Regions from separate parts of the Mesorhizobium sp. WSM4829 genome, predicted to be linked through region 4. Evidence: riboswitches for the same ligand, from Rfam matches in the RefSeq annotation. Region 4 holds a riboswitch; each other region holds the start of a gene.
The links. Region 4 has a riboswitch for cobalamin ahead of AC0L17_RS30695 (ABC transporter ATP-binding protein). Riboswitches for the same ligand answer to the same signal wherever they lie in the genome.
Positions count from the first base shown of each region.

Region 1: it holds a riboswitch for cobalamin, as region 4 does, so the genes downstream of both, AC0L17_RS11710 (CbtB domain-containing protein) here and AC0L17_RS30695 (ABC transporter ATP-binding protein) in region 4, are expected to answer to the same signal.
Region 2: it holds a riboswitch for cobalamin, as region 4 does, so the genes downstream of both, AC0L17_RS02270 (aromatic ring-hydroxylating oxygenase subunit alpha) here and AC0L17_RS30695 (ABC transporter ATP-binding protein) in region 4, are expected to answer to the same signal.
Region 3: it holds a riboswitch for cobalamin, as region 4 does, so the genes downstream of both, metE (5-methyltetrahydropteroyltriglutamate--homocysteine S-methyltransferase) here and AC0L17_RS30695 (ABC transporter ATP-binding protein) in region 4, are expected to answer to the same signal.

Region 1 covers NZ_JBVVQJ010000009.1:159,030-166,824, forward strand. The annotation lists gene cbiB (adenosylcobinamide-phosphate synthase CbiB) at 1-659, shown strand, start outside; gene cobO (cob(I)yrinic acid a,c-diamide adenosyltransferase) at 832-1,446, opposite strand; gene cobU (bifunctional adenosylcobinamide kinase/adenosylcobinamide-phosphate guanylyltransferase) at 1,448-1,945, opposite strand; gene AC0L17_RS11705 (CbtA family protein) at 1,968-2,732, opposite strand; gene AC0L17_RS11710 (CbtB domain-containing protein) at 2,748-2,927, opposite strand; cobalamin riboswitch at 2,965-3,174, opposite strand; gene AC0L17_RS11715 (heparan-alpha-glucosaminide N-acetyltransferase) at 3,478-4,470, shown strand; gene AC0L17_RS11720 (methyltransferase family protein) at 4,467-4,973, shown strand; gene AC0L17_RS11725 (MerR family transcriptional regulator) at 5,060-5,446, opposite strand; gene mgtE (magnesium transporter) at 5,583-6,995, opposite strand; gene AC0L17_RS11735 (glycosyltransferase family 4 protein) at 7,391-7,795, shown strand, end outside.
Region 2 covers NZ_JBVVQJ010000001.1:495,991-503,785, forward strand. The annotation lists partial or broken gene AC0L17_RS02265 (FAD-binding oxidoreductase) at 68-1,197, opposite strand; gene AC0L17_RS02270 (aromatic ring-hydroxylating oxygenase subunit alpha) at 1,221-2,468, opposite strand; cobalamin riboswitch at 2,582-2,784, opposite strand; gene AC0L17_RS02275 (DUF680 domain-containing protein) at 3,292-3,498, shown strand; gene AC0L17_RS02280 (DUF680 domain-containing protein) at 3,566-3,790, shown strand; gene AC0L17_RS02285 (DUF680 domain-containing protein) at 3,865-4,101, shown strand; gene AC0L17_RS02290 (ABC transporter ATP-binding protein) at 4,291-5,403, opposite strand; gene bglA (beta-galactosidase BglA) at 5,429-7,093, opposite strand; gene AC0L17_RS02300 (carbohydrate ABC transporter permease) at 7,098-7,795, opposite strand, start outside.
Region 3 covers NZ_JBVVQJ010000042.1:26,089-33,883, reverse strand. The annotation lists gene AC0L17_RS28865 (cytochrome-c peroxidase) at 1-198, shown strand, start outside; gene tdh (L-threonine 3-dehydrogenase) at 411-1,463, opposite strand; gene AC0L17_RS28855 (hypothetical protein) at 1,652-1,945, opposite strand; partial or broken gene metE (5-methyltetrahydropteroyltriglutamate--homocysteine S-methyltransferase) at 2,126-4,363, opposite strand; cobalamin riboswitch at 4,563-4,763, opposite strand; gene AC0L17_RS28845 (adenosine kinase) at 5,150-6,142, opposite strand; gene metK (methionine adenosyltransferase) at 6,251-7,426, opposite strand; gene AC0L17_RS28835 (serine hydroxymethyltransferase) at 7,481-7,795, opposite strand, start outside.
Region 4 covers NZ_JBVVQJ010000050.1:1,049-8,843, reverse strand. The annotation lists gene AC0L17_RS30720 (DHA2 family efflux MFS transporter permease subunit) at 1-1,342, opposite strand, end outside; gene AC0L17_RS30715 (HlyD family secretion protein) at 1,356-2,534, opposite strand; gene AC0L17_RS30710 (MarR family winged helix-turn-helix transcriptional regulator) at 2,531-3,028, opposite strand; partial or broken gene AC0L17_RS30705 (FecCD family ABC transporter permease) at 3,109-4,124, opposite strand; gene AC0L17_RS30700 (ABC transporter substrate-binding protein) at 4,154-5,101, opposite strand; gene AC0L17_RS30695 (ABC transporter ATP-binding protein) at 5,098-5,910, opposite strand; cobalamin riboswitch at 5,998-6,202, opposite strand; gene AC0L17_RS30690 (AraC family transcriptional regulator) at 6,468-7,301, shown strand; gene AC0L17_RS30685 (bifunctional helix-turn-helix transcriptional regulator/GNAT family N-acetyltransferase) at 7,479-7,795, opposite strand, start outside.

The sequences.
Region 1 (7,795 bases), on a different contig from region 4:
CCGAGCATGTCGAGGCGGTGGCCGACGGACTCGACAATGGCGGACTCGACATCGGTCGTGTTGCCGTCTCGCAGATCGTCGGCCGCGATCCGGAAAAGCTCGACAGAGCCGGTGTCTGCCGCGCGGCGATCGAAAGCCTGGCCGAGAATTTTTCCGACGGCGTCGTCGCGCCGGTCTTCTGGATCGGCATCGGCGGGCTGGCCGGCGGCGTCGCCTACAAGGCCGCCAATACCGCCGATTCGATGATCGGCCACCGCACGCCGCGCCACGAGGCCTTCGGCAGGGCGGCGGCGCGCTTCGACGATCTGATCAACCTGCCGGCGTCGCGGCTGACCGCGCTGCTCATCGTGTTGGCCGCCTTCCTCGTCAAAGACGCCGATGCCGGCAACGCCTGGCGCACCGTGCGGCGCGACGCGAAAAAGCACCGCTCGCCCAATGCCGGCTGGCCTGAAGCAGCGATGGCCGGCGCGCTCGGCCTGGCGCTGGCCGGGCCGCGCTCCTACAACGGCGTCATGGTCGACGACGCGTTCATGGGCGAAGGCGGCCGCCGCGATGTCGAGAGCGTGGACATAAGACGAGCGCTAAGACTCTATCGGGTTGCCGACTTTCTGCTGATGGGACTGTTCGGCTTGCTGTCGGTGATCGTCATCGTTGCGTGACTGCGGCCTCCCCTTCTCCCCTTGTGGGAGAAGGTGGCCGCGAAGCGGCCGGATGAGGGGTGTTCCAGCTTGGTACCGACGGCGCTCCGTCCAGCACCCCTCAACCGTCTTGGCGCTACGCGCCAATCCACCTCTCCCACAAGGGGAGAAGGGAGAAGAGGCGAACGAAACCTCAAAACTCTATGCCTTGCTGCGCCTTCACGCCGGCGGAAAAGTGATGCTTGGTGACGCCCATCTCGGTGACCAGATCGGCCGCATCGACCAGCGCCGGCTTGGCGTTGCGGCCGGTGACGACAATATGCAGGTTTTCGCGGCGGCCCTTCAGCGCCGCCACCACCGTGTCGAGATCGAGATAGTCGTAGCGCAGCGCGATGTTCAACTCGTCGAGTACCAGCAGGCTGATCGATGGATCGGCCATCAGCTCGAGCACCTTGGCCCAGGCAGCCTCGGCGGCGGCGATGTCGCGCTTCAGATCCTGCGTTTCCCAGGTAAACCCCTCGCCCATCGTGTGCCAGACGACCCGGTCGCCGAAAGCGGCAAAGGCGTCCTTCTCGCCAGTATGCCATTTGCCCTTGATGAACTGGACGACGCCGACGCGCCTGCCGTAGCCGAGCATCCTCAGCGCCAGCCCGAAGGCGGAAGTGGTCTTGCCCTTGCCGGGCCCGGTGTTGACGATCAGCAGTCCCTTCTCGACCGTCTTGGCCGCGACCTCGGCATCCTGCACCGCCTTGCGCTTGGCCATCTTGGCGCGGTGGCGTTGCTCGTCCCTGTCGTCGATAGCGGTCATATCATTTCACCTTGAGCGGCAGCCCCGCCACCATCAGCAGCACCGTGCCGGCGACGGCGGCGACCTGCTGGTTGAGCCGGCCGGCGGCATCGCGAAACCGGCGGGCAAGCGCATTGTCGGGCACGATGCCTTGCCCGACCTCGTTGGAAACCACGAACCACGGCCCGCGCGGCCGCGACAGCACATCCGCCAGCCCTCGGCATTCGGCCTCAAGGTCGCGTTCGGCCAGCATGTGGTTGGACAGCCACAGCGTCAGGCAGTCGATCAGGACTGGCCGGCCGTCAGGCAGCGCCTCGATCGCGCCGACGAGATCGAGCGGCGCGTCGATGGTCGTCCAGCCCTCGCCGCGCCGTGCCCGGTGCAGCGCGATGCGTTCGCGCATCTCGTCGTCATATGCTTGCGCCGTGGCGATATAGGCCCACGGCGCCGGACAGTCCGTCACCAGGCTTTCGGCATGCGCGCTCTTGCCCGAGCGTGCACCGCCGACGACCAGGGTCAGCTTGCTGCCTGGAGCAGCGCGATCAGGCAAGGCTGTCGCGCAGGCTGGTTGCGGTGCCGGTCAAGCGGCCGCGCAACAAGCCGACGACGGCGCCGAGCACCAGCCAGAACACCAGATTGGTCAGCGTCACCGCCACCACGAACTGGTGGTGCAGGCCTTCCGGGATCGGCGATTCGAAACTGTCGGGCTGCGGCGCGCCGACAATATGCGGCGCGACGATCAACGCCACGGCAATCACCGCCAGCGGCAGCGATTTGCGAAAGGCGAGCAGCCCGAGACCGGCAGCCGTCGCCACCACGGTCGCCGTCCACCAGATCTGGCGCTGGGCGAGATCGGCCGCCGGCATCGCTGGCAGTTCGGGCGGCAGGCCAAGGTTCGGGGCCAGCGTGAACACGGCAAAGCCGGCAACGCCCCAGAACAGGCCCAGTCGCCAATTGCCGATGCCGCCGGCGAATTCCGAAGCGGCGACCAGGATCAGCGCAAAGCCGATGCCGGTGACGACGTTGGCAACGACGTTGAAGGCGAAGCGCTCGAAGCCATCGGCCGGCGCCCAGCCTTCCTCTTCCGCGATGACAGCTTCAGCCGGCACGACGCTGCTCATGGCATTGCTGCCTGCTGCGGCCGGCGACAAACCATGGTCATGCGTGTGACCACCGCCGGCCTGTTCGTAGACTTCCGCCTTGAGGATGAGTGGCACCGTGGCGTAGGCCTGCATGCAGGCGAGAACGACGCCGGCCACTAGCCCTGCGATCGCCGCGATGAACACGACGTTGCGAAACAGTGTCATGGTGTCAGCCCCTCGTCAGTGGCAGGGAAAGCCCATCGAATGGCGATAGTCGTGGGCGGCATTGTGGACCGCATCGATATGCGAGAAGCCGACAAAACCCATGACGAAAACGCCGAGAAATGCAGCAAGCGCCAACTGCACGAAGCGCGACTGCGAGGAGACGGAAGCGCCGAGCGAGACGGAAGCGGTATTCATGTCTTGTCCTTTCGCCCTCCACCCGAGGGCATAGAAGTCAGTTCTCCTGTCGCCGGCAGGTCTCCTGGCTCGCGGATCAGCGCCCTTCCCCACCTTCCCGAAGAAGCTCTTCCCGAAGAAAATCTTCAGTGGCATATGGAGAGGACTACCGCACACAGTTGCGGGGGCAGCCACGGCATCGGGCGAATTTTGCCCCTACCGCATTCCCTCTTGGTTCCAAAACGGAACCGACGACGGGTGCGACTATAGGCAGAATCGCCGCGCCCGGCAAACCAAATTCCGCCAGCTAGCAGCGCGAATGCGCCGTCAAGGTAATCGTTTCTCGTGGGCTCTTCCTTCTCCCCTTGTGGGAGAAGGTGGCCTCGCGAAGCGAGGTCGGATGAGGGGTGTTCCAGCTTGGCAAAAGCCGCGCTCCGTCCAACACCCCTCTTCCGTCTTGGCGCTGCTCGCCAATCCACAAGGGGAGAAGGAAGAAGGGCGGCGCCTTGTCTTCTTTTGTCCGGGGCAACCATGATAGTCGTCTTGCAGCACTGAATCAGATTGCGAGACCATGACCATTCCTACGCCGGCCGTTCAGGACCGATCCAGGCGCATCATCGCTATCGACGTCGCCCGCGGCATCGCTTTGCTTGCCATGGCGAGCTACCATTTCACCTGGGATCTCGAATTCTTCGGCTACACCGATCCCGGCCTGACTGCCTTTGGCTGGTGGAAATTCTACGCGCGCTGCATCGCTTCGACCTTCCTGTTCCTGGTCGGCGTCAGCCTGTTCCTTGCCCATGGCAAGCAAATCCGCTGGAACGGCTTCTGGAAACGCTTCGCCATGGTCGGCGGGGCGGCGCTCGGCATATCGGCCGCCACCAGGCTTGCCACACCCGACAGTTTCATCTTCTTCGGCATCCTGCACGAGATCGCGCTCGCCAGCCTGCTCGGCCTGGCGTTTCTGCGGCTGCCGGCGCTGCTGACGCTGGTTGTCGCTGCTTTCGTCATCACCGCGCCGCTCTACCTCAGGTCCGAGATCTTCGATCATCCGGCCCTGTGGTGGGTCGGCCTGTCGGCAACCAACCCGCGCTCCAACGATTATGTCCCGCTGTTTCCATGGTTCGGCGCTGTGCTTGCCGGCATCGCAGCGGCAAAGCTTGCCTTCGCCTCCGGCATGCTGACGCGGCTGGCGGGCCTGACGCCCGGCCGCTGGACTAATCCGCTGGTCTTTATCGGCCGGCACAGCCTCGCCTTCTATCTGATCCACCAGCCGGTGCTGATCGGCTCGGTCTGGCTGATTTCGCAAGTCATGCCGGCAGCGGTCGAAACCAGGCAGGTCACCTTCCTGAAAGAGTGCCAGGCATCGTGCGAGCAATCGCGCGACACGGAGTTCTGCAGCAGCTATTGTGTCTGCATGCTCGATACGCTCGAGGGCGAGGCCACGCTTGATCGGCTCTACCGCAACGACCAGGCTGCGGAATGGAAGGCGCATCTCGACGAGCTCGCCGGCGCCTGCACTGCCAAGGCCGACGGCACTTTGATGGAGGGAGGAGCACAATGACCGACCATCAGCAGAAACCGGGCCAACAGAAACCGGGACAGCAAAAACCGGGGTTTATACCGTGGCCGCCGCTGATCTATGTCGCGGCCATCGCCGTCAGCATCGCGCTTGGCTTGCTTTATCCGCTGCCATGGATCGGCGGCCTTTTGGGCGACATCCTGTTCGCGGCCGGCTGGGTGGCATTGTTCGGCGTCGTCGCACTCTGGTTCACGGCGATCCGCATCATGATCCGGGCAAAGACGACGCTCCACCCGAACGCCGTGCCGGACCATCTGGTTACATCGGGCCCCTTCGCCGTCAGCCGCAATCCGATCTATCTGGCCAACACGCTGCTGATGATCGGCGTCGCCCTTATCTCGGGGAACGTATGGTTCCTACCGCTGGCGATCATCGCCGCCTATGCAACGCAGAAAATGGCGATCGAGGGCGAGGAAAAAGTTCTGGCAACGAAATTCGGCAAGAAATACCGGGATTACGCGAAAATTGTGCGGCGCTGGATTTGAGGCAGCGCCGAAGCTGCCAATCTCCCCCCTTGTGGGGGAGATGTCCGGCAGGACAGAGGGGGGCGCTGTCCCTCCAGCGTCTAAGTTCAGGTGTTGACGCCAAGCTCCACCAGCCGCTCGACGCAGGACTCCTCGGCCTGGTCGAGCTCGGCCAGGGTCTCTTCGAGGTCGCGGCGCTTCTGCCGCAGATCCTCGCGCTTTTCCTCGATGCGCTTGATCATCAGGTTGAGCTGACCGACCTCGCCGGGCGGCTCCTTGTACATCTGGATGATTTCGCGGATCTCGTTGATCGAAAAGCCGAGCCTCTTGCCGCGCATGATCTGGCGGATGAGATGCCGGTCCGACGGGCGAAACAGCCGCGTGCGGCCGCGCCGCACCGGCTGCACCAGCCCCTCGTCCTCGTAGAAGCGCAGCGTCCGCGTCGAAACGTCGAATTCGCGGGTCAGTTCGGTTATCGAATAATATTCCCGCATCATCACTCCAAATGCCCGGCCGTGCTGCGAGTTCCAACCATGCGGCCTCGCTATCCGCACGCGTGTCAGAATCGGCCAAAGGCTGTTCCAAAATCTCGCATGGCATTTACGTAAAAGTCAATTGAGCGGGCGTCGCTCACACGCCGAACCACCATGTGGCGAGGCCGAGAAAGGCAAAGAAGCCGACGACGTCGGTGACCGTCGTGACGAAAACCGCCGAAGCCACGGCCGGGTCGATCTTGAACCGGTCGAGCAGCAGCGGGATCAGGATGCCGGCAAGTGCGGCCACGAACATGTTGATGATCATCGCCGCGGCGATGATGCCGCCCAGATTGGGATCGCGGAACCAGGCGGCCGCGACGATGCCGATCAGGATGGCGAAGATGATGCCGTTGATGAAGCCCACCCCCATCTCGCGGCGGATGATGCGGCCGGCATTGTAGATGTCGAGGTCCCTCGTCGCCAGCGCCCGCACCGTGACCGTCATGGTCTGCGAGCCGGCATTGCCGCCCATGCCGGCGACGATCGGCATCAGCACGGCCAGTGCCACGATGTGCTCGATCGTGCGGTCGAACAAGCCGATCACCGAGGCCGCCAGGAACGCCGTCAAAAGGTTGACGAGCAGCCACGGAACGCGCGAGCGCGAGGTCGAAAGGATGCTGTCCGACAATTCTTCGTCGCCGACACCGCCCATGCGCAGCAGATCCTCCTCGGCTTCCTGCTGGATGACGTCGACCACGTCGTCGATGGTCAGCACGCCGACCAGCCGCTCGTTCTCGTCGACGACGGCAGCGGAGAGAAGGTCGTATTGTTCGAACTCGCGTGCCGCCTCTTCCTGGTCCATGGTCGCCGGAATGGCGTGCCTGGTCTCATGCATGACCTCTTCGACCTTGATCGAGCGCTTGGTGCGCAGGATCTGGTCGAGGTCGATGGCGCCGAGCAGCTTGAAGCTCGGATCAATGACGAAAATCTGGCTGAAGCGGTCGGGAAGGTTGTTGTCCTCGCGCATGTAGTCGATGGTCTGGCCGATCGTCCAGAATGGCGGCACCGCGACGAACTCGGTCTGCATGCGGCGGCCGGCGGTCTCTTCGGGATAGTCGAGCGAGCGGCGCAGCCTGATCCGCTCGGTGAACGGCAGTTGCGACAGGATCTCGTCCTGGTCTTCCTTTTCGAGATCCTCGAGAATGTAGACCGCGTCGTCGGAATCGAGGTCCTGCACACCCTGGGCAATCTGTGCGTTGGGCAGGCTGTCGACGATGTCGCGGCGGATCGCCTCGTCGACCTCGGTCAGCGCGGAAAAATCGAAGTCGGCGCCCAACAATTCGACCAGCGCGCGGCGCTGTTCGGGATGGAGCGCCTCGATCAGGTCGCCGAGTTCCGATTGGTGCAGGTCGTCGACCTCACGCTTCAGCGTCAGCGTGTCGCGATCGGCGATCGCGGCGCCGATCTGGGCAAGGAACGACGACAGAATGGCGCCGTCCTCGCCATAGATGTCGGCGCTGTCCTCAGCAGTCCTGGCGCCGGTCGTCTGTTCGTCCTGGCCTTCCACCGGCGCCTCCCGCCATCAGAATTCCGGAAAAGCTGCGTGTTAGGTCTAGCGCATGACCATGGAAATCGGAATCGATTTCCAGAAAGGATCATGAGCAGCGTCAAATTGCTACAGCGTCTGTCAGATTTCGAAGTCGATGTCAGCGGGCAGTCATCGACCAATAGCCAATGTCTTGTCCGGCTCCCATAATCGTCGCCCCGAGGTTCTCCGATATATTCCCCTATCGGCGTCTCTGGGGGCCACCATTGCGGGCGGAGTCAATATTCTCACCGACGTGCCACCAGCCTGGCGGCCGCCCGGCGCTTTCGACATTTGCGGATGGCGGCTGGAAACCTTATATAATCGAACTTGTGCATGCTGCGGCGTGCGCAGATCAATCGTAGAGAAGGATACAGATGCCGGACTCGGATGCGGCGATACCTCGAATTGCTCTCATTTCAACCCACGGCTACGTAGCAGCCAACCCGCCACTGGGCGCGGCCGATACCGGCGGACAGGTGGTCTATGTCCTGGAACTTGCCAAAAAGCTGGCCCAGTTGGGTTATGCCGTCGATATCTGGACGCGACGATTTGAAGACCAGCCTCCTGTCGATGAAGTGGCCGACGGGGTTCGCGTCCTGCGTGTCGCCTGTGGCGGACCCGATTTTATTCCGAAGGAATATCTCCACCGCCACCTTCTCGAGTGGTGTGAAAACGCGCTGCGCCTGATTCGCCGGGAAAATCTCTCCTACGACTTCATCAACAGTCACTACTGGGATGCGGGCGTGGCGGGGCAGCGGCTGTCCGAAGCGCTCAATATC
Region 2 (7,795 bases), on a different contig from region 4:
ATAAAAACAATAACTTAAAGCGCGTCGCATGAATCCATTCAGCCGCGACGCGCTTTAAGCTCCCCGGTCAGGCGTCGACCTCGAGCGCCGTCAGCGGCTTCGAACAGCAGGCAAGAATGAAGCCGTCGTCGATCTCGTGATCGAGGATGCCGCCATTGTGGCTCATCTCGACCGTGCCCGAGACCTTTTTCACCTTGCAGGTTCCGCACAGGCCGAACTCGCAGGCTGCGGGGATGCGTACGCCCGAAGCGCGCGCCGTCTGCAGCACGGTCTGGCCGGCAACGCATTCGGCATCAATATCCGAAAGCGAAAAGCGGATCGGCGTTGCGGCCTCGGCAGGTACCTCGATGCCGCCCTCTGCTGGCCCACCTTTTGCCGGCCCACCCTCTGCCGGCGAACCGAACGGGGCCGGAATTTCCTCCACCGCCGGGGCCGCAAAGCTCTCCTGATGGTAGTTGGCCATGTCGAAGCCGGCCGCCTCTAGCATCTGCCGCACGGCGCGCATGAACGGGTCGGGGCCGCAGCAAAAAATTTCGCGCTCGCGAAAATCGGGCGCCAGCAGCGGCAGCCGTATCGCGTCGATCCGGCCCATATGGCCGAACCAGCCTCACGACTGGACCGCTCCTCGATCATGAAGCCGAGCGTCAGGCCCGGCATGCGGCTGCCGAGCAGCTCGAGCTCTTTGCGGAAGATGATCTCCTCGGGCTTTCGCGCGCAGTTGACGAAGCCGACATCTGTCCATGGCGCGCAGTCGTTCAGCCAGCGCAGCATCGACATCATCGGCGTCACGCCTGAGCCGGCCGAAATGAACAGATACTTGGCCGCTGGATGGCTGTGCAGCGAAAAGTCGCCCGCCGGCCCATAGGCCTTCACGTGAACGCCGGGTGTCAGATTGTCGAACATCCAGCGGGTGCCGAGGCTGCCGGCCTGCGCTTTCACCGTCACCGCGATCGAGAACGGCCTCGACGGCGAGGACGACAGCGTATAGGTCCGCATCATCGGGCCCTCGGTGGTCGGCAGTTCCAGCGTCACGAACTGCCCCGGTCTGTAGCGGAACCAGGTCTGGTTGTCAGAGCGGAAGGTGAAGGTCTTCACGTCAGGCGCCTCGTCGCTGACGCCGATGACTTCCAGCACCTGGAGCCTGTCGTTCCAGGGCGCCATCTCGTCGAGATGGCGGTAGAGGCCAAGGTCAGTCATCGCATTCATCCCCTTGAGCTCGTTCAGGCGACGCTGCGCAGCGCCGGCCGCCCGGCCTCGGCAAGGCGCGGCCCGATGAAGGAGGCGTACCATTCGACGAACTGGATGACGCCGCCCTCATGCAGTTCCGAATAGGGGCCGGGCTCATAGGCCGGCGACAGGATGCCGAAGGCGTTTTCCTCGACAATGCGACGGTCCTGGTCGTTGGTCTCGGTCCAGACATGGGTGAGTTCGGCGAGGTCGTAATCGACGCCTTCGACCGCGTCCTTGTGGACAAGCCATTTGGTGGTGACGGCCGTTTCCGTGGCACTGATCGGCAGCACGCGGAAGGTGACGGCATGATCGCCGAGGATATGGTTCCAACTCGTCGGATAGTGATAGAGCAGCAGCGAGCCGATACGGTCGGTCGAAACGCTGTCGGAAAGGTTCTTCTTCACCGCGCGTCTTCCCGTCATCGTGTAGCTGACGGCGTCGCGCAGCAACGGCGCGCGGGTGGCGCGATACTGCCCGGCCGGATCGATGCGGAACTTGCTCGGCAAGCCCGCCGCCTCGCATTTCGCCCAGTGCGCGAGCATCTCTGGATCGCTGTCGGCGCCCTGCACGCCGGTCACGGTCGGCGCTTCCGGGAATGTCTTGCAGAGTTCCGGATGGTTGCCGGCGCAATGGTAGCACTCGCGGTTGTTCTCCCAGACGAGCTTCCAGTTGCCCTTCTCGACGATGGTCGATTCGAAGGCGATTTTTGCCTCGCGCAGCCGGTGCGGCAGGAGGTAAGGCTCGATCATGGCGCGCATCGGCGCGAAGTCGGCCGGCTCGTTGGCCAGGCAGATAAAGATGTAGCCGCCAACGCTTTCGCAAGCCACCGGCTTCAGGCTGAACTGGCTCTTGTCGAAGCCGTCTGCCATCTGACGAGCAAACAACAGCCGGCCATCCAGCTCGTAGGTCCACTGGTGATAGGGGCAGACCAGCTTCGCCGCAGTGCCCTTGTCGGCATTGCAGACACGGCTGCCGCGATGCCGGCAGGAATTGTGGAAGGCATTGATCTTGCCTTGCTGGTCGCGGACCAGCACGACCGGATAGTCGCCGATCTGGGCGGTGATATAGCTGCCAGCTTTCGGCAACTCGCAATCGTGGCCGATGAACAGCCAGTCGCGATACCAGATCAGCTCCATGTCAAGCTTGAAGAAATCTGGATCGGTGTAGAAGGGCTGCTCGAGCGAATAGCCTTGCCTGCGGCCGTGCAAGAGCCTCAGCATGTCGTTGCGCGCGTCCATGTCCTGTCCTCGTGTAAGGACTGAACTGGTGGTGATGGAGGGAGGACCGTTTGCACGCCGGCGACAGGGCCGGACGTGCATCATCCACCTCTTGACCGCCCACCGCGATCAGTCGAGTCTGAAAATCTCGGGCTGGTTTCCGGGCTCTGGAGTGTCCTTGCGGACTCGTCGCGACACCTTCCCAGGCTTGTGGCCCAGTGGTCTCCCGTTGCGACTTGAACTCCACCACCGTTGCGGGGGCAGCGCCGGGTTCTGACCGGCTTCCCAATTCTCCGCTTCGTCGTCACCAAGCGGCACCTGAGATGGCGTGATCTAATCATGCCGGCCGGCTGACTGCCGGCATGAAAGCGACATCGTATCCATGCGGCGCGACACCGCCGGCGAAACCTGCAGGTTTATATCTGCAGGGCTGAAACCGCACTTTGTCGGCGGCCATTGTCGGCTGCCGTGACATCGAATCCGACCCGCGGCGGAAACCAGGAAGGTTAACAGTTTACAAAAGTGACTATTAGCCGCTTCTAAAATCGAACCGAACGGTTCGTTTCTGTTGACAATGCGTGCAGCACGCTGTGAACGCAAATTCGCCAATCCGTCAAATCATGAATGGCTAATTTTGAATAAGCTATTGAAAACAAACCATAAAACCATGGTAGTAGATGTCTCTGGTACAATTTCAAGGTGTAGATTCTTGGTCCACACGGAACAACTTCGTGATTGGAATCCGCCGAATGGCCTTCCCACATCGGGGCTGTCCGAACGACGCGCGCATCCTCCCAAGACACGCCGCTAGACGGACTGAAGACCAAGATACTGGAGTACTAAAATGAAAAAGATCGCTCTTGCTGCCGTCGCCGTTCTGGCCATCACCGGCAGCGCCTTTGCCGGCAGCGACCATTATGGGTCCGACGCCGCCAACCAGCCGACTGCTTCGGTCGACAGCTCGTATACGGCCTCTGTCCAGACGCCGGCTCACGCTGAAAAGCAGCCCGTTGGCCAGGGCGCCGACCGCAACCTTTTCGGCAACAATTAACAGCTGGTCCCAAACAGCAAAGTGGCGGTCCGCCGCTCGGGATCTGAGGAACTCAGGAGTATTTGAAATGAAGAAGCTCATTCTTGCCACCGCCGCCATTGTGGCCATCTCCGGCAGCGCTTTTGCCGGCAGCGACAACTTTGGATCGAACGGCGCCAACCAGCCGGCCGCTGCGGTCGACAGCAACTCGTACACGGCTTCGATTGGGAATTCGGCTTCGGCGCAGAATCCGGTTCCGGCTGACGAGAAACCCGTCAACGGCAGCGACCGCAACCTGTTCGGCAACAACTAACAGTTCGTTCCAACAGCGGCGGCGGCATTTGCCCGCCGGGCTGGCGGAACCAAGAAAATCCAGGAGTTTTGAAAATGAAGAAGATCGTTCTTACCGCCGCCGCGCTTTTGATTGCTGCGGGCGGCGCTTTTGCCGGTAGCGACAACCTTGGCAGAACCGACATCAACAAGCAGGCGACCATCAGCGTCGACAACACGCAGACTTCTTCGGTACGCAATACCGGCTCGCCGGTCTACAAGCTGCTCAACTCGTCGGGCGACGTACAGAAGTCCGCCCCGCAGGGCAGCGACCGGAACCTGTTCGGCCGCTAGCGCATCGGCCCGAAAATCGGTTCGATTTTCGGAAAGCACGATGCGCAAGGTTAAAGTGTTAGAGCGTACTTTTGTGCGTCCACTTGGGCGCACGTCGCTCTAGCAGCGACCGGAACGCACAAGACCGGCGGGCTTTGCCCGCCGCTCTCGTTTTTGGGTCACCAACTTCCAGCAGTTCGGCTGCCGCTCTCAGGCTGCCTTTGCTTCCGCCTTGTGGAGCGTGAATGAATGTCCGTCGGCGTCGAAAATATGCAGGTCGCCGGCATCGGCATTCAACCGTAGCGCAGCACCGCGCTTGACCTCGACATTGCCTGGCAGCTTGGTGACCAGCGGCAGGTCGGCGCGGCCGATGTCGACATAGACGAGCTGGACCTCGCCGAGTTGCTCGACATAATCCACCGTTCCCTCGAAAAGATAATCCGCACCGGTGGCGATCGTCAGATCTTCCGGCCGCACGCCGAAGCTCACCGAAGCGCCCTTCACCGACGCCGGCGTGGCGATCGGCACCGTCGCCTTGCGCCCGCCGACATGACTGACGATGGTCGGGTCGCCTGATTTGTCGATCGTCGCCGGCAGGATGTTCATGGCCGGCGAGCCGATGAACTGGGCGACGAACAGATTGCCGGGTCTCTTGTAGAGCTCCATCGGCGTGCCGACCTGCTCGATATGGCCCTCCTTGAGCACCACGATGCGGTCGGCCAGCGTCATCGCCTCGACCTGGTCGTGGGTGACGTAGATCATCGTTGTAGCAGGCATCGATTCCTTGAGCTTGGCGATCTCGATGCGGGTGGCGACGCGCAGCGCCGCGTCGAGGTTCGACAGCGGCTCGTCGAACAGGAAGACCTTGGGGTTGCGCACGATGGCGCGGCCGATGGCGACGCGCTGGCGCTGGCCGCCCGACATCGCCTTGGGCAGGCGGTCGAGATATTTGGTCAGCTGCAGGATTTCCGCCGCCTGGCGCACCCGCTTGTCGATCTCGGCCTTGCTCTCCTTGCCGATCTTCATCGAGAACGCCATGTTGTCGTAGACAGTCATGTGCGGATAGAGCGCATAGGACTGGAACACCATGGCGATGCCGCGCTTCGACGGTGGCACGTCGTTCACCACCTCGCCGTCGATCTTGAGCTCGCCGGAGGTGATTTCCTCAAGCCCGGCGATCGACCGCAGCAAGGTCGACTTGCCACAGCCCGAAGGGCCGACGAAGACGATGAACTCGCCCGACTTTATGTCGAGGTCGATGCCATGGAGAATGTTGAGATTGCCGTATGATTTCTTCACTTGCCTTAGCGTGACATCGGCCATGGGTTCCCTCCAGTGAATTGCAAATTCAGTCGATACGCCCGAACCAGGCGCCGTAGCCGCCGAGGCGGATAAAGCCGGCGTCAGTCTGTCCCGAAAACCCGTGCCCCGGCAAGGGCTGCAGCGAGCGTCCGCCGAGATTGACTTCGGCCGGTCGGCTGCCGAGATTGAAGGCGCAGACGATCTGCTCATTGCCCTCGCGGCGCGTGAAGGCGACCGTATCGCCCTGGCTTTCGATGAACTCGATCTCGCCCTTGGCCAGCGCCGGATACAGGTGGCGGAAAGCGAGAAAGCGCCGGTAGTGTTCGAGCAGCGAGTTGTCGTCGCCCTGCTGCACATCGACCGCCTGCGAAAGGTGCTTGGCAGGCACAGGCAGCCAGGGCTTTGCCGTGGAGAAGCCGCCATTGCCGTCGGCGCCATTCCAGACCATCGGCGTGCGGCAGCCGTCGCGGCCCTTGAATTCCGGCCAGAACCGGATGCCGTAGGGGTCCTGCAGATCCTCGAATTGCAATTCCGCTTCGCCAAGACCGAGTTCCTCGCCCTGGTAGATGCAGACCGAGCCGCGCAGCGACATCAGCAGCGCCGAGATCACCTTGAGATAAGCGGTCTGGTCGGCCTCGCCGGCCGCCCAGCGCGAGGCAGTGCGCATCACGTCGTGGTTGGAGAAGGCCCAACACGACCAGCCGTCGCTGGCGACCTCGCCAAAGGCTTCCAGCACCGAACGCACCTTTGCCGCGCTGATCTTTTCGGGCGCCAGGAAGTCGAATGAATAGCACATGTGCACGCGCTTGCTGCCGGCGGTATAGGCCGCCACCACCTCCAGTCCGCGCTGCGAGTCGCCGACTTCGCCAACCGCCGCCGTCGCCGGATATTCGTCGAGCAGGGCGCGGAAACGTTCGAGGAAGCCAAGGTTTTCGGGGCGGCTCTTGTCGTAGAGATGGTCCTGGTAGTTGTAGGGGTTGACGGAAGGAGCGGTCTGGTCGTTGCGCTGTTCGGGCGGCAGCGGCGGATTGTCCTCGAGGCCCTGGCTGTGGAAGTAGAAATTGATGGTGTCGAGGCGGAAACCGTCGACGCCGCGCTCCAGCCAGAAGCGGGTGACATCGAGCAGCGCGTCCTGGACTGCGCGGCTGTGGAAGTTGAGATCGGGCTGCTCGGCCAGGAAATTATGCAGGTAATATTGCTGGCGGCTGGTGTCCCACTGCCAGGCCGAACCGCCGAAGATCGACAGCCAGTTGTTGGGTGGCGTGCCGTCGGGCCTGGCGTCGGCCCAGACATACCAGTCGGCCTTCAGGTTGGTGCGGCTCGAGCGGCTTTCCTTGAACCACGGATGGATGTCGGCGGTATGCGACAGCACCTCGTCGATCATCACCTTGAGCCCGAGCCTGTGCGCCTCGGCGGTCAGGGCGTCGAAATCGGCCAGCGTGCCGAACATCGGATCGACGTCGCAATAGTCTGACACGTCGTAGCCGAAATCCTTCATCGGCGACTTGAAGAACGGCGAGATCCAGATGGCATCGACGCCGAGCGCCGCGATATAGGGCAGCCTGCCGATGATGCCCCTGAGGTCGCCGATGCCGTCGCCGTTCGAGTCCTGATAGCTGCGCGGATAGATCTGGTAGATCACGGCACCTCGCCACCAGTCGCGGTCGACGGCGAAGTCGGGACTCAACGTCGCTTTCACAGCGGATTGCATGATCTCAGCCTCCCTTCACCGAGCCGGCGAGCAGCCCGCGGACGAAATAGCGCTGCAGCGAGAAGAACACGATCAGCGGCACGACAATGGTGATGAAGGCCGATGTCGTCAGGATCTCCCAGTCGCCGCCGCGCGAGCCGAGCAACGCGTTGAGCTTGGCGGTCAGCACGATCTGGTCGCCCTCGGTGCCGAGGAAAACCATCGCGACCAGCAGATCGTTCCACACCCACAGGAACTGGAAGATGGCGAAGGAGGCCAGCACCGGGAACGACAGCGGCAGCACGATTTTGACAAAGATCTCGAAATCGCTGGCGCCGTCGATGCGCGCCGATTCCATGATTTCTCGTGGCAGGCCGGCAATGTAGCTTCTCAAGAGATAGATGGCGAAGGGCAGGCCGAAGCCGGTATGCGCCAGCCAGATGCCGAGATAGGTTTTCGACGGCACGCCGAAGAAGCTGCCGACACCGTTGTAAAGCTTCAGCAGCGGGATCAGCGACATCTGCAGCGGCACGACCAGGAGCCCGATGATCACCGCGATGAGCAACGCCCGGCCGGGAAAGCGCATCCAGGCCAGCGCATAGGCGGCGAACGCCGCGATCAGGATCGGGATGACCGTCGCCGGAATGGTGACGGTCAGGGAATTCATGAAGGAGCGGCCGATGCCCTCCGAAAACAGCACCGTATTGTAATTGTCGGTGGTGA
Region 3 (7,795 bases), on a different contig from region 4:
TACTTTCATTCGGGCAAGGTCTGGGACCTGAGAGAGGCCGTCGCTATCATGGGCACCACCCAGCTTGGTCAAGAGCTAACGCAAATCGAAATCGATAGGATCGTTGCCTTCCTTCATTCGCTGACCGGAAAGCGACCGGAGATTACATATCCCATCTTACCGACTGAAACGCCCACAACACCTCGGCCTCGATCCTAGGCATTGGGAAAGCAGACGATCGCGGCGGGGCCTGTGAGCATTTCCTTGCCCGATCTGGGCGAATTGCCACGAGCGTCCCCGATTTGGCCGCGATACGTCGCCGACGATTGAGCGGCGCACGTCGGGGGAGGAGCCACTGCTTTGCACAGCGATGCCCCTCGCGGGGAGATCGACGGCAGCCAGGGTGGCGTCCCGTCAGCACCTCCGCAAAGTCACATCGGCCAATCGCCCTGCCAGTCCATCACCACCTTGCCCGAATTACCGCTGCGCATCGCGTCGAACCCAGTCTGGAAGTCGTCAATTCCGATGCTGTGCGTGATCAACCCACTGACATCGAGCGGACCCTGCACCAGGGCGATCATCTTGTACCAGGTCTCGAACATTTCGCGGCCATAGATGCCCTTGAGATGCAGCATCTTGAAGATGACCTTGTTCCAGTCGATCTCGAAGCCGGTCGGTGCGATGCCCAAAATGGCGATCTTGCCGCCATTGTTCATGGCGTCGATCATGTCACGGAAGGCGGGGGCCGCACCCGACATTTCGAGGCCGACGTCAAAACCTTCGGTCATGCCGAGCGCCGGCATGATATCACGCAGCTTTTCCTTCGACGCGTCGACCACATGCTGGACGCCCAGTTTTTTCGCCAGCGCCAGCCGCACCGGGTTGATGTCGGTGATGACCACTTTTCGCGCGCCGACGCATTGAGCGACCAGCGCAGCCATGATGCCGATCGGCCCGGCGCCGGTGACCAGCACGTCCTCGCCGACCAAATCAAAGGAGAGTGCGGTGTGCACGGCATTGCCCAGGGGATCGAAGATTGCGGCGATCTCGTCGGGCACGTCATCAGGGATCGGCACGACGTTGTGCTGCGGGATCGCCAGATATTCACCGAAGGCACCCGGCCGGTTGACGCCAACGCCGAGCGTGTTGCGGCACAGATGCCCCCTGCCCGCCCGGCAATTGCGGCAATGGCCGCAGACGATGTGGCCTTCGCCCGAAACACGCTGGCCGATCTTGTATTCGGTCACCGCCGCACCGAAATCGGCGACCGTGCCGACGAACTCGTGGCCGGTCACCATCGGCACCGGCACGGTCTTCTGCGCCCACTGGTCCCAATTGTAGATGTGAACGTCGGTACCGCAGATCGCGGTCTTCTTCACTTTGATCAGAACGTCGTTGGGGCCGATTTCCGGCACTGGCACTTCTTCCATCCAGATGCCCGGCTCGGCCTTGGCCTTGACCAGCGCCTTCATCATGTTCGACATCAGTAGCTCCTTACACCTTGGTTGATTCCGCTCCTCGCCACTGCTCGGGTAGCCTGCACGGCGAAAAAGGTACGCTCGGAGAGCGCAGCTTTGATTCTTGGACCGATAGTAATGTGAGCGGCTGCCTTTGCGTCGAAGCAACATTCCACCGCGAGCCGTGCGCATGAAAAGCTCCGTTCCAGCGAACCTCAGCAGAAGCGGAGCAAACGCCATGCCAGATGCAGCCAAGTTTCAATTAAAGCGATGAGTAATGGTCGCAGCTTGCGGCTGGGCGGTATGTCGATGTCCGCCACATGCGACGCATTCCCTCGATACCGATGCTCTCGATGGTCGATCTCGCCGCCGATATCTCGATGGTGCCGGTGCACAGGCGGCATCCGCAAGCGTTCGCCCCTCAGTGAAGTGTCTGTTGACCCCTGGCTGTGTGAGAGGCTGAAGCTCATGGACAAAGCCGCCTTCCCCCATTTCGTGATCGAGATCATCCGTCCTTCGGACCAGAAGCGCTTCCCGGATCCTGCCCGCCGCTGGGCCGTCGAGCGGACCTTCGGCTGGACGACAAGGGTGGGGACTCGCGCGCGTCGACCGACCTGTGCGCGGCTTTTCGATGTCGTCCTTTCTGCTTTGAAATTGTCTGCGAAGCCCGCTGGTCACATGTTTGCCGGTCACAGTGGCCTAGCGACCTGCGCCTGCACTTTCTCCCGCAGCGCGCATGCTGCAGCGACCATGTTGATGAGGGCAGGGCGGACCTCCTCCCATTTCCTTGTTTTGAGGCCACAGTCCGGATTCACCCACAATTGGCCGTCCGACAGTCGCTCGCGGGCAAGTTGGGCGAGATGCAAAATCTCGCCAATCTCCGGGACACGTGGTGAGTGAATGTCGTAGACGCCAGGACCGATTTCGTTGGGATATTTGGACTTTGTGAAGGCGTCCAGCAGTTCCATTTTGGAGCGCGACGTCTCGATCGAAATGACGTCCGCGTCCAGTTCAGCAATCGAGTCGATGATCTCATTGAACTCCGAATAGCACATGTGGGTGTGAATTTGGGTCGCGTCCTCTACACCCGTTGAAGCGAGACGGAAGCATTCGACTGCCCAGCCGAGATAATGTTTCCAATCGGACTTCCGCAGGGGCAAGCCTTCGCGAAACGCGGCCTCATCGATCTGGATCACCCTTGCGCCAGCTCTTTCAAGGTCGGCCACTTCATCGCGGATGGCGAGTGCGATCTGGCGGCAGGCCTTGGCGCGGGGTACGTCGTCGCGAACAAAAGACCAGTTAAGAATCGTCACTGGGCCTGTGAGCATGCCCTTCACCGGCTTTTTCGTTAGCGACTGGGCAAATTGCCACCAGAGAACCGTCATCGGATTGGGCCGCGATACGTCGCCGAAGATGATGGGAGGGCGCACCAGCCGGGAGCCGTAACTTTGCACCCAGCCATGCTGGGTGAAGGCGAGGCCGGACAGCTGCTCGCCGAAATGCTGGACCCTGTCGTTTCGTTCGAACTCGCCATGTACCAGCACGTCCAGCCCGATCTCCTCCTGCCAGCGGACCGCCGCCTCGGTCTCCTTCTCCAGGAAGGCCTGGTAATCGACATAGCTCAGCCGGCCCTTCGCATGAGCGGAGCGCGCCCTGCGCACCTCGGGCGTCTGCGGGAAGGACCCGATCGTCGTCGTCGGGAACGGCGGCAGGCCGAGCGTGTCAGCCTGGACTCTGGAGCGCTTGGCAAATGCGCTCTTTCGTTGCTTCATGGCGCCGTCAATGCTGATAACCCGCCCATGGACGAGCGGATCATGGACCTTTCCAGACATTGCGCGCGCCGCGGCCGCCTCGGCAGAAGCTTTCAGTGCGCCTGCTACGGCCTCCCTGCCTTCGGATAAGGCTTGGGCCAGCACAAGCAGCTCTTCACTCTTCTGGGCGGCGAATGCCAGCCACGAACTGACATCCACATCGAGCGCGGTCTCCATCCGCAGGTCCATCGGCACATGAAGCATCGAGCAGGACGGCGCAATCTCGACGCGATCCAGCGGCCAGCCGGCAACTACCGGCTTGATGCGGTCGAGAATGGCAGCCAGGTTCGCGCGCCAGACGTTGCGGCCGTCGATCAAGCCAAGTGAGAGCACCAGATCCTTCGGTGCGAGCCGACCAACCGTCTCCAACTGCTCGGGAGCGCGCACGAGGTCGAGATGCAGGCCCGCCAGGCGCAGCGAAAGCGCGGTCTCCAGATTGTCTCCCAGCGGCCCGAAATAGGTCGCCAGCATAATTTTCAACTTGGGCGCGGCTTTCGACAGCTGCCCATAGGTGAATTCGAAGGCAGCTCGTTCGTTCGGGTTAAGATCGAGCACAAGGGCCGGCTCATCAATCTGCACCCAGTCGGCCCCCGAGAGATCCAGCCTCTGCAGGAGTTGCTCGTAGACGGGCAGCAGGCGCGGTAGGAGCGCTATGGGATTGAAGCCCTGGTCGGGAGACTTCGCCAGCTTGAGGAAGGTCACCGGTCCAAGGATGACCGGGCGTGCCGGAGCTGGGCGACGATCAGACATTCGCCCTCTCGTCGGCGAAACCAGTCGATCACTTTCTGGAGGCAAAAGAGCTCGGCATCCATACACGCGTATCGGTCGCCGGCGAGAACTGAAATTCGCGCTCGAAAGGCTTGGCCGTCGACACTAGGTTGGCAGCAGACGCCAGCTGGAGCGAGCAGCACGATTTTCCGGACCAGTAGCTTTTGCTGCGGTGTCGAGCACATGGTCATACAGTGAGAAATCGTTCGACGGGATTTTCGACACGCCGCGGTCGATGTAGTGGTAGTTAGTGTCGAACCATTTGGTCATTTCCATCGCGGTTACGCGCTGCCCCTGAACTGCATGCCCGTGACTGGCGTGTCCACAACCGCAGTATCGCCGTGCCAGCTCGTTACGGCTGGACGGGCGGCGAGGTCCCGCTTGACATCTACTTCGCGATAGCGCGCGGGACGACATGCCAAGCGTTGCTATGGGAACTTGCTGGGAGACATTCATTCCATACCCCGATGGTTGCGGCGGGGACAAGGAAGGCGCTAGCAGGCCGGCATAAACGCCGAGCTGCCGCGGCCACCAGACACCCCGCCCGTGGACGTTGTTTACCGTGGCAGGTCTCCTGGCTCGCGGGTCACAGCCTCTGCCCCGTCTTCCCGGGGCAGTTCGCCCCAGTGACATTGATGGGTTTGGCTCGCCGCTTACAATTGCGGGGGCAGCGCCGGCATTGCACCGGCTTCCCTCTTAGCTCCGCTACGGCAACGCCTAGCGGAGAACCACGACACGCGAACAATCGCAGCAGCCCGCTTTGTTGCCGTATAAAGAAATGTTTATGTGTTTATGTGAACCGTTCACCTGCGGCGTGTTTCCAAAGTAGCAGGTCGCGGTAGAGCTGAGCCATTTGCGCCACTCGCCGGTCTGCGCAGGCTGTGCCTGGCCGCTCGGGCAATCTGCCAGTCTACGATCCCGGCTCAAAACAACTTTCGTCAAAAAGGGTGTTGGCCATCATGATCGGCCGGCAGTACTGGCCCGAAGTGCGACAACGTCCCTGAGCCTCAACGATCAGAAATTCGGAGAAAAACCGCCATCCTTCACGCAGGCACGCGACATTTCCATTTACCCGCGCCTGTCTGGACAGCCTGCACTACGGCAAGGTGGGCAGCACCTCGCGGAAATGCTGCCCTACAACAGCCCCGCCTGCGTGGCCTCGCGGCGCAAATTCTGCCGCGGCCTGGGGCCGATCTGCTGGATCACCAATCCGGCCGCCAGTGAGCCAAGGTCGCCGCAGGTCTGCAGGTCGCGGCCTTGCGTGTAGCCATGCAGGAAGCCGGCGGCATAGAGATCGCCGGCGCCTGTCGTGTCGACCAGTTCCTTGATTGCGGTCGCCTTGATCACCACCGTTTCGCCGCCGCGCACGATCACCGAACCTTTTTCAGAGCGGGTCACGGCGGCGACCCTGCAATCCTTGCGGATCTGGGCCAGCGCCTCGTCGAATGACGATGTCTGGTAGAGCGACTTGATCTCGTGGCTGTTGGCAAAGACGATGTCGACCATGCCCGAACGCATCAGGTCGAGGAATTCGTCGCGGTAGCGGTCGACGCAGAACGAATCCGACAATGTCATGGAGACTTCGCGGCCTGCCGCGTGCGCCAGCTTCGCCGTCTGCCGGATCGCTTCCTTGGCGCGCGGCGGGTCCCACAGATAGCCTTCGAAATAGGTGACCGCCGCACCCGAAGCCTTGTCTGCTTCGACGTCCTCCGGCCCGAGCTCGATGCAGGCGCCGAGATGGGTGTTCATCGAGCGCTCGCCATCGGGCGTGACGAAGATCATCGAGCGCGCCGTCGGCGGCTCGCCCTTGAGCGGCTTGGTGTCGAAAGCAACGCCCTGCGCATGGATGTCATGGGCGTAGATTTCGCCGAGCGGGTCGTTCGAGACCTTGCCGAAGAAGGCGGCGCGACCGCCGAAGCTGGCGACACCCGCCGCCGTGTTGCCGGCGCTGCCGCCGGAGGCTTCGATGGCCCGGCCCATGCGGCTGTAGAGCAGCTCGGCGCGCCTCGTGTCGATCAGGTTCATCGCGCCCTTGATGATGCCGTTCGTCTCCAAAAATGCCTCGTCGCACTGCGCGATGATGTCGACGATGGCATTGCCGATGCAAAGCACGTCATAATCCGGCATCAAAATCTCCGCCAAAAACCCAAGCCGGCTTCTCGCCACGCCGGGGCCGGCCTGTTTTTGGCGAATGTGAAATGGTCGCCCCATGCCGACGCATCCAATACCGGCGCATCACGCAGCTGCCGGTCCTGCCTCACGCAACAGGTCGTCGGCTCTGTCCGTCTTTTCCCAGGTGAACTCCGGCTCTTCGCGGCCGAAGTGTCCGTATGTCGCGGTCTTGCGGTAAATCGGCCGTAAGAGATCAAGCGCCTTGATGATGCCTTTCGGCCGGAGATCGAAAAGCTCAAGGACGGCGCGCTCGATCCTTTTTTCATCAATCTTTGCGGTTCCGAATGTATTGACGAGGATAGAGACCGGCGCGGCAACACCAATCGCGTAAGCAAGCTGAACCTCGCACACCTGCGCCAGTCCGCTGGCAACGACGTTTTTTGCAACGTACCGCGCCGCATAGGCGGCCGACCGATCAACCTTGGACGGGTCCTTGCCCGAAAAGGCACCGCCGCCGTGACGCCCCATACCGCCGTAGGAATCGACGATGATCTTGCGGCCGGTAAGCCCGCAATCGCCGCGCGGCCCACCGACCACGAACCGGCCTGTTGGATTGACCAGGAACCTTATCCCGGTCGTATCCAAGTCGTGGGGCAAGACCGGCCTTATGATCTCCTCAATGACGCCTTCGCGGACCGTGGCTTGTGAGACCTCTTCGTCGTGCTGCGTTGACAGGACTATGGTATCAAGCGCTACCGGGCGCAAACCCTCATAACGGACGGACACTTGAGATTTAACGTCCGGGCGAAGCCAGCCAAGGCGTCCGGTTTGGCGCACCTCCGCCTGTTTTTTTGTCAATTCGTGAGCGAGTTGGATTGGCAACGGCATCAATGTTTCGGTCTCGTTGCACGCGTACCCGAACATGAGGCCCTGATCCCCCGCTCCCTGCTCGAGATCCTGCCCTCGTCTCTCGTCGACGCCCTGGCTGATGTCAGGCGACTGCTCGGTCAAGGCCAAGATCAGGGCGCAACGCCGGCCGTCAAAGCCGATCGCATCGTCGTCATATCCAATGTCCAAAATGATATCGCGGGCAACTTGGCTGTAGTCGATATGCGCGTGACTGGTGATCTCGCCAGCCAGAACGACCATCCCTGACTTCACCAACGCTTCACAAGCGACACGAGCCTTGGGATCCTTACGAAGGATCGCATCGAGCACGCCATCTGAGATATTGTCGGCCATCTTGTCGGGATGTCCGGCGCCGACGGATTCGGAAGAAAACACGAATTGTCTGGTCATGGAATGTCCTCGCTTCAAACGTTGGAATTAGGTGTGACACTTGATCTGGCTGTCTTACCTGTCGGAGATGCCAGGCACGTCGAACGCGGCGCAGAAGTCGGCAACGTCTCTGCGGACGCGGGCATGCACGTCCGAATCATCGGGCTGGCGGCAAACCAGGTCGATAAAAGCGGCAATCTGCAGCATTTCCGCCTCGCGCATGCCCACGGACGTCACTGCTGGCGTGCCTAACCGAATGCCGCTGGTGAGCGCGGGATGGCGCCGGTCGCCCGGCACCATGTTGAAATTCGTAATGATGCCTGCTTGCGACAAGCGCTCGGCATAGGCTTTCCCGGACAGCGGCCGGTCCCGAAGATCAAGGATCAGCAT
Region 4 (7,795 bases):
CCGCCGGCGAGGCCGCCCACAGGTTGGGGTTGAACGGATTGATATAGGCCGAGAGCTCGGCGTGGTTGATCTGCGTGTTGCGCACCAGCATGACCGAAACGATCGAGATGCCGATCGACGAGCCGATGTTGCGCACCAGGGAAAACAGCGCCGTGGCGTCGGTGCGGAAGCGCACATCGAGCGTGGCAAAGGCAATGGTGGAGAGCGGCACGAAGACCAGGCCCAGCCCGAGGCCCTGAATGACGCCCGAAGTCAGGATTAGCCAGTTGTCCATCTGCGGCGAGAAGCCCGACATCGTGTAAAGCGACTGCGCCGTGAGCCCCAGTCCGATCATCACCAGCAGCCTGGCATCGATCCTGTGCATGATGCGCCCGACGACGAGCATCGAGATCATCGTGCCGACGCCGCGCGGCGCCATCACCACGCCGGTGGTGATGGTCGGGTAGCCGAAGATCGTCGACAGCATCGGCGGCAGCAGCGCCAGGCTGGCCAGAAGGATGACGCCGATGATGAAAATGAAGACCAGTCCGGTCGCGAAATTGCGGTCCAGGAATATCTTCGGGTCGATGAACGGGTTTTCGGCGCTCAGCAGATGAATGGTGAACATCCAGAAACCTGAAATGGCGAGGCCAAGCTCGATCCAGATCTCGGCCGAGGAGAACCAGTCGGCATCGCCGCCACGGTCGAGCATGAGCTGCAGCGCGCCGACGCCGAGCGAGAGCATGGCAAAGCCGAAGAAATCGAAGCCGCGCACGCGTCTGGCGATGTTCGGCAGGTAGGCGGCCATGCCGAGAAAGGCGATGATGCCAATCGGCAGGTTGATGAAGAACACCCAGCGCCAGTTGAAGCTCTCGGTCAGCCAGCCACCCAGCGTCGGGCCGATGATCGGCCCGACCATGATGCCGGCGCCCCAGATCGCCATCGCCTGGCCGTGGCGTTCCTTCGGGTTGATGTCGAGCAGGAAGGTCTGCGACAGCGGCACGATCGCCGCGCCGAACACGCCCTGCATCAGGCGGAACAGCACCATGGTCTCCAGGCTCCATGCCACGCCGCATAGCATGGAGAAGACGACGAAGCCGACCACCGCCGTCAGGAACAGCTCCTTGCGCCCGAAGCGGTCGGCCAGCCAGCCGGTCACCGGCGTCACGATGGCGGCGGCAACGATGTAGGAGGTCAGCACCCAGTTGATGGTGTCGGCCGACGCGCCAAGGTCGCCGACCATCGACGGCAGAGCGACATTGGCGATGGTGGTGTCGAGCACCTGCATGACTGTCGCCAGCATGATCGCAATGGTGATCAGGCCGCGATGCGGCACTTCGCGAAAGGCTTCTGGCGTGCTCATGACGTTGAGGCGTCTATTGCGCTTCACCCGCCGCGGCGTGGCCGAAGATGCTCGGAAGCCCGCGGGAAACGCCGGTGTCCACCGTGACGGTCGCGCTCATGCCGGTGCGCAGCGCCATCCTGGCGTCGGCATCGGCCAGCTGCAGGCGCACCGGAATGCGCTGGGTGACCTTGACCCAGTTGCCGGTGGCGTTCTGGGCGGGCAACAGCGAGAACTCGGCTCCGGTGCCAGCGCCGATCGCCTTGACGGTGGCTTCGAACGTCCGGCCCGGGTAGGTGTCGACCACGATTTCAGCCGTCTGGCCGGGCTTCATATTGGTGAGCTGGGTTTCCTTGAAATTGGCATCGATCCAGGTATCGCCGGTCTCGACCAGCGAAAACAGCGGCGTACCCGAGCCGACATACTGGCCGACCTTGAACGAGGCAGCCTGGCTGATGATGCCGTCGGCCGGCGCCCTCACCGTGGTCTGCGCCAAATCGTAGGCAGCCTTGTCGCGCGTGGCGAGCGCCGCCATCACGGTCGGATGCCTGTCGGTCTCGATATCGGGATTGCCGCCAAGGCCCGCCTTGGCGCTGAGGATGCCCTGTTCGGCCACGGCCAATTGCTGCTTGGCCTTGTCGAGATCGTTCCTGGCCTCGTCCAGCGACGACTCGGCGTTGATGCCCTTGCGGGCCAGGTCGGCGGCCCGGTCGTATTGCGACTGCGCATAGTCGACCTGGCTGGCGTCCGACTTCTCCTGCGCTTCCGCCTGGCTATAGGCCGCACGCAGCTGCTCGACATTGAGGCGCGCGCCGGCCACCGCCGCGTCAGCTTGGGCCAATGCGATCCGGTAAGGCTCGGCATCGATGGCGAACAGCACGTCGCCCTGCTTGACGGACTGGTTGTCGAAAATGTCGACTTGGACGATGCGGCCGGCCGTATCGGCGGCGATCGTGACCTTGGCCTGCTGCAGATTGGCGTTCTCGGTCTCCTGGTAACGGCCGCCGGTCACCCAGACGTAGCTGCCGCCGGCGATCAGCGCCACCGGGAGCGCCGACATCAAAAGCATGCGGCCGGCACGGCGCTTCTTCTTCGGCGCCACCGGCGCCGGCGCTAGCTGCGGAGCGGCCGTAACCGGAGTTGCCGCCGGCTGCGCGGGAGCTTCCAACTCCAGCTTGGTCGCATTCTCATCTACCTTGGCTACCGCGTTCATGCTGCTGCGCCTTCTGCACTCTCGACTTTTTCGCCACTCTCGACATTTTCGCCCGGCGCCGGCTCGCCGTCCGCCAGGTTCCTGGTCATCGTCTCCAGTGCCTTGATCAGGACGCGACGATCTTGCGGCGACACGCCGGCCAGCGATTCTTCATAGACTTCGCCAGCAAGGCTCTTGATCTCAGCGTAGGCCTGGCTCGCCTTGGCGGTCGGGAAGATCATGCGGACGCGGCGGTCGGCGGCATCGGCGCGGCGCTCGATCCAGCCGCCCTCCTCCATGCGGTCGACCAGGCGCGACACGCTGATCGGCTCGATCTCGAGAAGCTCGGCGAGCCGGGCCTGGGTGATGCCTTCTTCCTTGGCGACGCGGACCATCAGCCGCCATTGCGCCGAGGAAAGGCCGAGCCCGCTGGCGCGCGCCTCGAAGCGCTTGCGCATCAGGCGCTGCACGTCGTGGATCAAAAAACCCAATCTGTCGATGCCGTCGGAAACCATGAGCGGCATATATTATAAGCGTGCTCACTATTCAAGACGCGGCATTGTGCCAGAAGCCGGCAAGTGTGCATGGCAGCCCATCATGAACGATTGCGAATGAGCATGGTGACCACGAAGAAAGCGCCGACCGAACTGGTGATGATGCCGATCGGCAGTTCCTGCGGCGGCAGCAGCGTGCGCGCCAGAAGATCGCTTGTCAGCAGCAGCATCGCTCCGAAGAGGGCACAGCTTGCAATCAGGCGCAGATGCAACGGGCCGGCCAGGGGCCGGGACAGATGCGGGATCATCAGCCCGACGAAACCGATGACACCTGCGACCGAGACCAGGATCGCCGTCGAGAAGGCAGCGACGAGAAACGCCGTCCTGCGCATCCGCACAACCGGCACGCCCAGGCTTTCGGCAGCATTCTCGCCGGCCAGGAAGGCGTCGAGCTTGCGATGGTTCCACAGGCCATAAGCAAGAATGGTGCCCGCGCCAAGAGCAGCCAGCCCGACATTGTCCCATCGCGCCAGGCCGAGCCCGCCCATGGTCCAGAACAATACCGAGTGAGCGGCGCGCTGGTCTCCGGCGAAGACGAGATAGTTGGTCAGGGCGATGAACATGACGAGACGGCAAGCCCGGCCAGTATCAGCCGTTCGGGGCCTTGCCCCCTCACCCGCGAAACCAGCAAAAGCACGATGCCGGCGGCCAATATGCCGCCGGTGAAGGCAGCAACCGGCAACGTCCAGATGCCGAAACGGTCGCCAAAAATGGTGATGACGGAAACAGCGCCTGCCCCGGCACCGGAGGACAGCCCGAACAGGAACGGATCGGCGAGATCGTTTCGGGTTACCGTCTGCAGCAGCGCGCCGATGACGCCCAGCCCGGCGCCGACACAGATCGCCATGATCGTGCGCGGCAGCCTGAGATCGACAATTATCTTGGCGACCGGGATATTGCCGACCGGGATATTGCCCACCGGACCGGGCACGAGATCTCCGTCCAACCCGGCCGCATGTCCGAGCGCAGCAATCACGTCGCTCAACGCTATGACCGTCGATCCATAGGCGATCGACAGCAGAGCAAGAGCGGCGATTGCTGCCACTCCTGCTGCCATGGCCAATTCGAACGCCCTGTGGCGCAAGCTCAGAAGGCTTCCGGGTGCATCGCGCCGGCGATCTTGCCGATCGCCTCGATGTTGGCAGGTCCGGGGGTCAATTCGGCATAGCGCAGCGCGACGAAGCGCTCGTTCCTGACCGCATCGGTCTCCTTCATTGCCGGATGGACTTTGAGGAAGTCGAGCAGTTTCCTGTAACCGCCGCCGTCCTGATAGTCGAGCAGGATCAGGAACTGCGGATTGCGGGAAGCGACCGTTTCCCAGTCCGTGTTGCCCCAACTCGTCTGCATGTCGGCCATGATGTTGTCGCCGCCGGCAGCGGCGATCATGGCGCTGGGGATCGCGAACTTGCCTGATGTGAAGGGTTTGTCTTCGCCGGAGTCGTAGAGAAACACCCGCGTCCCCTCGCGGTCGCCGACCTTTGCCGTGATATCGGCGAGTTGCGCTTTCCAGCCTGAAACGAGTTTTTTCGCCTCGGCTTCCTTGCCGAAAATCCTGCCCAGCTTTTCGATGTCGCCGTAGAGCAGGTCCATCGAGGCGGCGGGGCGGTTGTTGTCGAGATGGATGCAGCTTTCCGTCAGCACCAGCGTCTTGATGCCGTGCGGCGCCAGCGTATCTGGCGTTACCTCGCCGCCCGGCTTCATGCCGTAATACCAGCCGGCGAAGAAGAAATCGGGCTCGACTGCAACCAGGTTTTCGAGCGTCGGGTATTTCGGCGCAAGTTCCGGAATCGCGCCCTGCCCGGCCTTGAATTCCGGACCGACGTTGTACCATCCGGTGATGCCGGTCAGGCCGACGATCGACGGTTGCAGCCCCAGCGCGAAGGCCATCTCGGCCATGTTCATATCCTGGATGACGGCGCGCTTCGGCGCGGCGTCGAACGTCAGCGGCGTGCCGCAGCTGTCGACTGTTACCGGGAAAGCGAAGGCGGTCTGGGCAAGCAGGAGAGAGGCAAAAGGCAATGCGAGGCGTTTCACGGGTGTTGCTCCTTGGTTAGATCAGAAGAGGCACGGTTCGGGACTTCGAACACCGTGAGTTCGCGGTCTTCGGTCGGATGGCGCAGCCGAAGCACGTCGACGCCGAAAATCTCGCGGATCAACTGCTTGGTCAGCGCCTCGCGCGGACCGGCGAGTGCCTGCAGGCGGGCCTCGTTCATCACCGCGACCCTGGTGGCAAATGGCGTGACCAGCGACAGATCATGCAGCACCGCCACGACGGTCATGCCAAGCTGCGACACGAGTTCGAGAAGTTCGCTGCGGGCGCGCGGATCGAGATGATTGGTCGGTTCATCGAGGAACAGGATTTTCGGCTCCTGGGCGACGGCGCGCGCCAGCTGGGCGCGTTGCCGCTCACCACCCGACAGCGAGCCGATCGTGCGGCCGAGCAGCGGCAGCAGGCCGGTTCTGCGAAGCGCTTCGACGACGACGTCGCGTTGCTCGCTCCTGCGTCGCCAGCCGGCATGCGGGACCCGCCCAAGTCCGACGTAGTCGATCACGGCAAGCCGCGGATCGGGCTGATCGGTCTGGCCGACGACCGCCATGTGCAGCGCCCGCTCGGCGGCCGGAAACGTCTCCAGCCGGCGTCCGGAAAATCTCACATCTCCCGCGCTCGGCCGCAGCGTGCCGCAAAGCATGCGCAGCAGCGTCGTCTTGCCGGCGCCGTTGGGGCCGATGATAGCGAGGCGGTCTCCCGCCGCGACCGAAAGGCTGACCGCACTGACCAGGCGCTGGCCATTCGCCGTGGCGCTCAGTTCACGCGCTTCAAGAAGAGGCTGGCAGGCGTCCAACTTACCGTCACTTTCTCAATGGCGACGGAAGGAAGCTGGACCGGCCAACAAGACCGATGTCCACGTCTCCTCCCGGCACACCCCGTCCGGTCAACTCGTGCGATGGCAGGTCTCCTGGCTCGCGGGTCCTTGCGCCATCCTGCCTTCCCAGCCTTGCCGGCCAGTGGCATTTTCGGATTTTGCTCGCCGCTTACAGTTGCGGGGGCAGCCACGGCCTCGATCCGAAGATCTCACCGTGTTCCCTTTTCACCCCTCGCCTTTCGGCTTGAGGACCATCAGTCAGCCACCCTAGTTTTCCGCCAATCCCAGCGCAATAAGTTTCCGGGGTTCGGAGTGCCCCGCGAGCAATGGTCTTGTCAGAACGAGCATACCGAATCCCGTAATGTAATAACGTTACTACTTAAAAGACAACGCCTGCTCCCGTCAAGCCCTTCGCCCAACGCCTTCGACTTGCCGACCAGCGTCGCATTGCGCGGTGCGCAATTTCGATCAAACTGCCTCCACCAGGAAGCGATACCATGACCTGGCCAATGCGCAGTCCCACAGCAAGGAGCCATATGAACCCGACCGAGAAAGCGCTGTGGTTCGTCGAAAGCCATCTGCCGGAGGCCATCTCCCTCGACGATGTCGCCAACAGCAGCGGCGTGTCGCGCTTTCACGTGACGCGGGCTTTCGGCGCGGCGACCGGCCGTTCGGTGATGGGCTACCTGCGTTCTCGCCGGCTGACCGAGGCGGCGCGCAGGCTCGCCGCCGGCGCACCGGACATCCTCTCGGTCGCGCTCGACGCCGGCTATGCCTCGCATGAGGCTTTCACCCGTGCCTTCCGCGACCAGTTCGGCACCACGCCGGAACTGGTGCGCGCGCAAGGCTCGCTCAAAAACCTCGATCTCGTGGAGCCGATCCTGATGGACCAGTCCTTCCTCACCAATCTCGAGCCGCCGCGTTTCGAAACCAGCCGGCCATTCCTCATCGCCGGTCTCGGCGAGCGCTACAGCTGCGAAACCAGCGCCGGCATCCCGATGCAGTGGCAAAGGTTCGGCCCCTATATCGGCAACATTCCAGGCGAGGTCGGCGACATCGCCTATGGCGTCTGCGTCAACGGCGACGATGCAGGCAATTTCGAGTATATCGCCGGCGTCGAGGTGTCCGATTTTTCGGACCTGCCGAAGGAGTTTTCGCGCGTACGCGTGCCGGCGCAGAAATACGCCGTGTTCGCCCATCGTGACCACATCTCGACCATCCGCCGCACGGTCAACACGATCTGGAACAAATGGCTGCCTGCCTCCGGGCACAAGATTGCCGACGCGCCCGAGTTCGAGCGCTACGGCCCCGAATTCGATCCGCGCAGCGGCAATGGCGGGCTGGAAATCTGGATACCGGTCAAAGGGTGAGGAAGGGCCTCCGCCTTATCTTGCCTTCTCCCCTTGTGGGAGAAGGTGGCCGAGCGAAGCTCGGTCGGATGAGGGGTGCTCCAGCTTGGCACCGCCGGCACTCCGGCCAACACCCCTCATCCGTCTCGGCGCTGCGCGCCGATCCACCTTCTCCCACAAGGGGAGAAGGGAAAAATGCTACAACTCCAGGTTCCAGTTCTGGCCGACCAGATTCTTGCCGAAGGCGTGGTGGCGTTCCTGATTGGCCAGCTTGAACCCGGCCGCCTCGTAGATGCGGCGCGCTGAGGTGAGCACGTCGTTGGTCCACAGCGTCAATTTCTTGTAGCCCTTGGCACGGACAAAGCCGATGCATTCCTCGACCAGCCGCCTGCCGATGCCGAGACCGCGCGCCGAGGGTTCGACATAGAGCAGGCGCAGCTTCGCCACCGCGTCCGACTGGCGCACGAGAAAGACCGAGCCGACGACTTCCCCTTCCCGCTCGGCGATCCAGCTGC